2 regions of the Bacillus thuringiensis genome follow, and region 1 is predicted to be linked to the other one. Evidence: a T-box and tRNA genes for the amino acid it is inferred to sense, from the RefSeq annotation. Region 1 holds a T-box; the other holds one or more tRNA genes.

Region 1 (3,290 bases):
AATGAATGATACTTTCTTTATGAATCATTACATCAATTTTTTCATACGGAATATCAAATAGCCATCTCGCTTCCATTACTTCAAAGCCTTTATTCATTAATGTGGCAGAATCAATCGTTAGTTTTGCACCCATTAACCAGTTTGGATGTTTTAAAGCGTCCTTAGCTTGTAATGTTTGCATTTCTTCACGTGTTTTATCACGAAAAGCACCACCGGAAGCTGTTACAATTAACTTCTCAATCTCTTTATTATTTTCGCCGTTTAAACATTGGAAAATAGCTGAATGCTCACTATCTACTGGAATTAAGCGACATCCGTTTTGTTGCGCTAGTTCAGTTACGATATGTCCAGCTGCAACCAAAGTTTCTTTATTAGCAATAGCGATATCTTTCTTCGCTTTTAATGCTTCAATTGTTGGGAGTAATCCTGAAACACCGACAACAGAACTTAATACAAGATTTGAATCAGGGTGAGTAGCTACTGCGATTAAGCCATCAGTCCCGTGTGTGATTTTTGTATTTGCTGAAATACGCGTACGAAGCTTGTCTGCTAAGTCTTTTGTCGCAACGCTTACAATACGAGGTTGAAACGTTTTGATTTGTTGCTCAAGAAGATCGATATTATAATTTGCGGTTAAACCGATGATTTTAAAATGTTCAGGATGAGCTGAAACGACATCTAATGCAGATGTGCCGATGGATCCTGTTGAACCTAAAATTGATATATATTTTACCATGAAAAAACCTCCAAAGTTGTTTCGAATATTTCTGCAAACCTATATAACATTAGACAATTGAAGTGGAAATTCCTGCTATATAAAATAGAAAACTAGGGTTTGTTTGGAAGTGAAATGTGATAAACTGTAAAAAATAACGAAAAAGCAATGAAAGAGAAGAGTACATATTCGAAACTTTTCAGAGAGCTGATATGTGGTGGGAATCAGTAAGGGATGAATATGGAATGGGCTCTGGAGCTTCTAACTGAAAAGAGTAGGTAAAGACGGTTACTTCACGTTAAGAAGTTGAAGTGAGCTATAATGATAGCTAATTAAGGTGGTACCGCGGGAGTTTCTCGTCCTTTTTAAGGATGAGAGGCTCTTTTTATTTTGAGAAAGGAGGAGTTAGTGTGAGTGAAAAAATAATGTTAACAGGAATTAAGCCGACAGGTTATCCGCATTTAGGAAATTATATTGGTGCGATTAAACCTGCATTGCAAATGTCAAAGAATAATGAAGGAAAAGCATTGTATTTTATAGCGGATTATCATGCGTTAAATGCTGTGCATGATTCAGAAAAGTTCAGCAGTTATACGAAAGAGGTAGCAGCTACTTGGTTATCGCTTGGACTTGGGGAAGATGTTATTTTTTATCGGCAAACAGAAGTATCGGAGATTCTAGAATTAGCTTGGATTTTAGCTTGCCTAACTCCGAAAGGTCTTATGAACCGTGCTCATGCGTATAAAGCGAAGGTGGAGCAAAATAAAAAAGCGGGTTTAGAGGTAGATGCAGGAGTGAATATGGGATTATATACGTATCCGATTTTAATGGCGGCTGACATATTACTATTTCAAGTTACTCATGTACCAGTTGGGAAAGATCAAATTCAGCATATTGAAATTGCACGTGATATTGCGACGTATTTTAATCATACATTCGGCACGACATTTACACTTCCGGAGTATGTAGTGCAAGAAGAAGGAGCAATATTACCAGGACTTGATGGAAGAAAGATGAGTAAAAGTTACGGGAATGTAATCCCGTTATTTGCAGAGAAAGAAAAACTACGAAAGTTAATATTTAAAATCAAAACAGATTCTTCACTTCCAAATGAACCGAAAGAATTAGAAACATTATTTATGATATATAAAGAGTTTGCGATGGAAGATGAAATACAGTCGATGCGTGAAAAGTATGAGACTGGAATCGGATGGGGCGATGTGAAAAAAGAGTTATTTCGCGTTGTAGACCGTGAGTTAGCTGGACCTCGTGAGAAATATACTATGTATATGAATGAGCCGAATTTATTATATGAAGCGTTAGAAAAAGGTGCTGAGCGAGCAAGAAAAATCGCGAAGATAAATTTAGTGGAAATTAAAAAACGGATTGGATTTGAGAGGGGGCGCTGAGCGTTCCCTCGTTTTTCGATATCAATTATTCTTCATATCGATACATAGAGCAAGGAGTTCGCACTTCTTTTCCGAACTTATTAGTTGCATATATTAAAAAGTATGCTAATATAGGGTTACTTATTAAACGTGTTTAATAAGTTTAATTAAAGGCACTTATTAAAGATGTTTAATAAGTGCCTCCCATATAATAAAAAAGGAGAGGATTGTATGAAAACGGAGAAAGAAAAGATGGTGGCAGGAGAAATGTATATTGCGGATGACGAAGAATTGGTGGCTGATAGGGTGGAGGCAAAACGTTTAACACGCCTTTATAACGAGGCGATGGAGACAGGAGATGAGAGGCGTTTTACATTATTAAATCAGCTTTTAGGTTCTTCAGCTGATGGGAAAGCCCAAATTAATCCTGATTTTCGTTGTGATTACGGCTACAATATTCATGTTGGAAAGAGCTTTTTCGCAAATTTCAATTGTGTGATTTTGGACGTTTGTGAAGTTCGAATCGGTGATAATTGTATGTTTGCACCTGGTGTTCACATTTATACTGCTACTCATCCATTACATCCGGTGGAACGAAACTCTGGCAAAGAATATGGAAAATCGGTAAAGATAGGTAACAATGTTTGGGTTGGCGGAGGCGCTATTATTAACCCTGGTATTTCAATTGGAGATAATGTTGTAATTGCTTCAGGGGCAGTTGTGACAAAAGATGTACCTAATAATGTAGTTGTTGGTGGTAACCCAGCTAAAGTTATTAAAACGATAGAAGAGTAAAAGGTGTTTTCATTAGAGTATAAATTATCGTATAGACAATTTGAAAGGTGTTTCATATGAAGAAAGATTTTGCGGAAAATGATACAAAGACGCTACTTGCCTCTCGAAATGCTCTATTCCTCTTATTTGCTTTGCCAGGTGTGGCATTTGCTACATGGATTTCTAGAACAGCAGCTACTCGAGATATTTTAGCAGTGTCAAATGCAGAAATGGGCTGGATTTTGTTCGGATTATCTGTCGGTTCAATAATTGGTTTACTGAGTGCAAGTCATTTTATTGACGGTAAGGGAGCTAGAGACGTTATTATAGGCAGTATGTTTTTTATGATTGTTGGATTGCTTTGTTTAGGTATTACTATTTATTTTGTTTCTAGTATGGGGGCTTTTGGTAGC
Region 2 (3,290 bases), 2.6 Mb from region 1:
TAATATAATTTAACAAAAAAGACTCTAACATTTCTGTTAGAGTCTTTTTATATTGCTGATAACAATTTCCATAATACCCCTACAATTACTTTCTATTGTTGTATAATTAAAATAGGAAAAAATTCGAAGGGGAAATGGGGGAGAATTATGACACATTCAAACGAAAAAAACACACATACTCTTAAAGGAATAGGAGAAAAGTTAAACCCAACTATCTATCAAGTAAGATTCATGAAATTAGATGAACCAATCCAATTTGAGGCGTTTCCTGAATTGAAGGAATTAGGGGATTGGTTAAGTACTTCAATGCAAATGTGGGCGTGCCACTCAACAATGTATAAGTACAACAGAGAAGAGTTTAAAAAGAAGTTTTTAGAAATTACAAACTTAACCGTTGATAATGTACTAATATCTACTGGTGGTGTCGGATTTAACTTCATGTCACCGGGGTGGAGAAATTCTCTCTAGAGTGCTCGAAGGGAATATTTTAGAATACCGCAATTAAAAAGATAAAATTGAATGTTTGTTTTTATCCTTTTAATGTTTCACAGTTTACTCACCGTACACTTTTTGCGCTTATTTTGTCATGTAATGAAAAGAAAACACAAAAAAACTCTATACTAATTGTATAGAGTTTTTTTACGACGTTCATGATACCGATGGTCGGGGTCGAACCGACACTCCCGAAGGAACACGATTTTGAGTCGTGCGCGTCTGCCAATTCCGCCACATCGGCACAAAAGAAAAGGCGGCAACCGGATTTGAACCGGTGATAAAGGTTTTGCAGACCTCTGCCTTACCACTTGGCTATGCCGCCATATTAAATTTTATTGGAGCGGAAGACGGGATTCGAACCCGCGACCCCAACCTTGGCAAGGTTGTATTCTACCACTGAACTACTTCCGCAAAAATGGCTGGGCTAGCTGGATTCGAACCAGCGCATGACGGAGTCAAAGTCCGTTGCCTTACCGCTTGGCTATAGCCCATCGAATTCTTACTTAATTATATGTAAGTATCAATTAAATTATTTGTAATTTTTAAAATAAAAATGGGGCGACTGATGGGAATCGAACCCACGAATGCCGGAGCCACAATCCGGTGCGTTAACCACTTCGCCACAACCGCCATGTTGTGTAAATATATTTGGCAGGGGCAGTAGGAATCGAACCCACACTGGAGGTTTTGGAGACCTCAGTTCTACCTTTAAACTATGCCCCTATGTAAATGGTGGAGGGGGGCAGATTCGAACTGCCGAACCCGAAGGAGCGGATTTACAGTCCGCCGCGTTTAGCCACTTCGCTACCCCTCCGAAACTTACATGGTGCCGGCTAGAGGACTTGAACCCCCAACCTACTGATTACAAGTCAGTTGCTCTACCAATTGAGCTAAGCCGGCGTATTTTATTAAAATAAATGGTGGCTCGGGACGGAATCGAACCGCCGACACGAGGATTTTCAGTCCTCTGCTCTACCGACTGAGCTACCGAGCCTTATTAAAATGGCGGTCCCGACCGGGGTCGAACCGGCGATCTCCTGCGTGACAGGCAGGCATGTTAACCACTACACCACGGGACCATTTGGTTGCGGGGACAGGATTTGAACCTGCGACCTTCGGGTTATGAGCCCGACGAGCTACCGTGCTGCTCCACCCCGCGATAATACTATTCATATAAAATTTATATGGTGGAGGATGACGGGATCGAACCGCCGACCCCCTGCTTGTAAGGCAGGTGCTCTCCCAGCTGAGCTAATCCTCCAAAGTGGTGACCCGTACGGGATTCGAACCCGTGTTACCGCCGTGAAAGGGCGGTGTCTTAACCACTTGACCAACGGGCCAAATATTATAAATCCTATGGCGGAGAGCAAGGGATTCGAACCCTTGATACGCTTGTGACGTATACACGATTTCCAATCGTGCTCCTTCGGCCAACTCGGACAGCTCTCCAATGGCTCCGCAGGTAGGAATCGAACCTACGACCGATCGGTTAACAGCCGATAGCTCTACCGCTGAGCTACTGCGGAATAATATTGCCTGGCAACGTCCTACTCTCACAGGGACAAGGTCCCAACTACCATCGGCGCTAGAGAGCTTAACTTCCGTGTTCGGTATGGGAACGGGTGTGACCTCTCTGCCATCATTACCAGACATTATTCTTTTGAGACAATCATTATTATAACTTATTTACTTTAAAAGTCAACAAGTTTTTTATGTTCTCTCAAAACTAGATAACATTTGCTTCATATTATATGGTTAAGTCCTCGATCTATTAGTATTCGTCAGCTCCACATGTCACCATGCTTCCACCTCGAACCTATCAACCTGATCATCTTTCAGGGATCTTACTAGCTTACGCTATGGGAAATCTCATCTTGAGGGGGGCTTCATGCTTAGATGCTTTCAGCACTTATCCCTTCCGCACATAGCTACCCAGCTATGCCCTTGGCAGAACAACTGGTACACCAGCGGTGCGTCCATCCCGGTCCTCTCGTACTAAGGACAGCTCCTCTCAAATTTCCTACGCCCACGACGGATAGGGACCGAACTGTCTCACGACGTTCTGAACCCAGCTCGCGTACCGCTTTAATGGGCGAACAGCCCAACCCTTGGGACCGACTACAGCCCCAGGATGCGATGAGCCGACATCGAGGTGCCAAACCTCCCCGTCGATGTGGACTCTTGGGGGAGATAAGCCTGTTATCCCCGGGGTAGCTTTTATCCGTTGAGCGATGGCCCTTCCATGCGGAACCACCGGATCACTAAGCCCGACTTTCGTCCCTGCTCGACTTGTAGGTCTCGCAGTCAAGCTCCCTTATGCCTTTGCACTCTACGAATGATTTCCAACCATTCTGAGGGAACCTTTGGGCGCCTCCGTTACACTTTAGGAGGCGACCGCCCCAGTCAAACTGCCCACCTGACACTGTCTCCCGGGTCGATAAGACCCGTAGGTTAGAATTTCAATACAGTCAGGGCGGTATCCCACCAGCGCCTCCACCGAAGCTAGCGCTCCGGTTTCAATGGCTCCCGCCTATCCTGTACAAACTGTACCAAAATTCAATATCAGGCTACAGTAAAGCTCCACGGGGTCTTTCCGTCCTGTCGCGGGTAACCTGCATCTTCACAGGTACTATAATTTCACCGAGTCTCTGGTTGAGACAGTGCCCAAATCGTTACACCTTTCGTGCGGGTCGGAACTTACCCGACAAGGAATTTCGCTACCTTAGGACCGTTATAGTTACGGCCGCCGTTTACTGGGGCTTCAGTTCAGAGCTTCGCTTACGCTAACCCCTCTC

What was found. A T-box is a leader RNA that pairs with one kind of tRNA and senses whether it is charged. The one in region 1 lies ahead of AC241_RS16290 (tryptophan--tRNA ligase), so its partner is inferred to be a tRNA-Trp.
Positions count from the first base shown of each region.
Region 2: it encodes a tRNA-Trp, which carries the amino acid that the T-box ahead of AC241_RS16290 (tryptophan--tRNA ligase) is inferred to sense. The anticodon was not compared.

Region 1 is NZ_CP012099.1:3,157,480-3,160,769, reverse strand. Features, by position in the region: gene AC241_RS16295 (1-deoxy-D-xylulose-5-phosphate reductoisomerase) at 1-736, opposite strand, end outside; T-box leader at 875-1,082, shown strand; gene AC241_RS16290 (tryptophan--tRNA ligase) at 1,126-2,124, shown strand; gene AC241_RS16285 (maltose O-acetyltransferase) at 2,335-2,898, shown strand; gene AC241_RS16280 (MFS transporter) at 2,955-3,290, shown strand, end outside.
Region 2 is NZ_CP012099.1:527,331-530,620, reverse strand. Features, by position in the region: gene AC241_RS02805 (DUF3884 family protein) at 148-468, shown strand; tRNA gene AC241_RS02800 (tRNA-Leu) at 655-736, opposite strand; tRNA gene AC241_RS02795 (tRNA-Cys) at 747-817, opposite strand; tRNA gene AC241_RS02790 (tRNA-Gly) at 832-906, opposite strand; tRNA gene AC241_RS02785 (tRNA-Gln) at 912-986, opposite strand; tRNA gene AC241_RS02780 (tRNA-His) at 1,050-1,125, opposite strand; tRNA gene AC241_RS02775 (tRNA-Trp) at 1,145-1,218, opposite strand; tRNA gene AC241_RS02770 (tRNA-Tyr) at 1,226-1,309, opposite strand; tRNA gene AC241_RS02765 (tRNA-Thr) at 1,320-1,395, opposite strand; tRNA gene AC241_RS02760 (tRNA-Phe) at 1,414-1,489, opposite strand; tRNA gene AC241_RS02755 (tRNA-Asp) at 1,499-1,574, opposite strand; tRNA gene AC241_RS02750 (tRNA-Met) at 1,578-1,654, opposite strand; tRNA gene AC241_RS02745 (tRNA-Val) at 1,681-1,756, opposite strand; tRNA gene AC241_RS02740 (tRNA-Glu) at 1,761-1,835, opposite strand; tRNA gene AC241_RS02735 (tRNA-Ser) at 1,853-1,944, opposite strand; tRNA gene AC241_RS02730 (tRNA-Asn) at 1,947-2,021, opposite strand; rRNA gene rrf (5S ribosomal RNA) at 2,030-2,145, opposite strand; rRNA gene AC241_RS02720 (23S ribosomal RNA) at 2,247-3,290, opposite strand, start outside.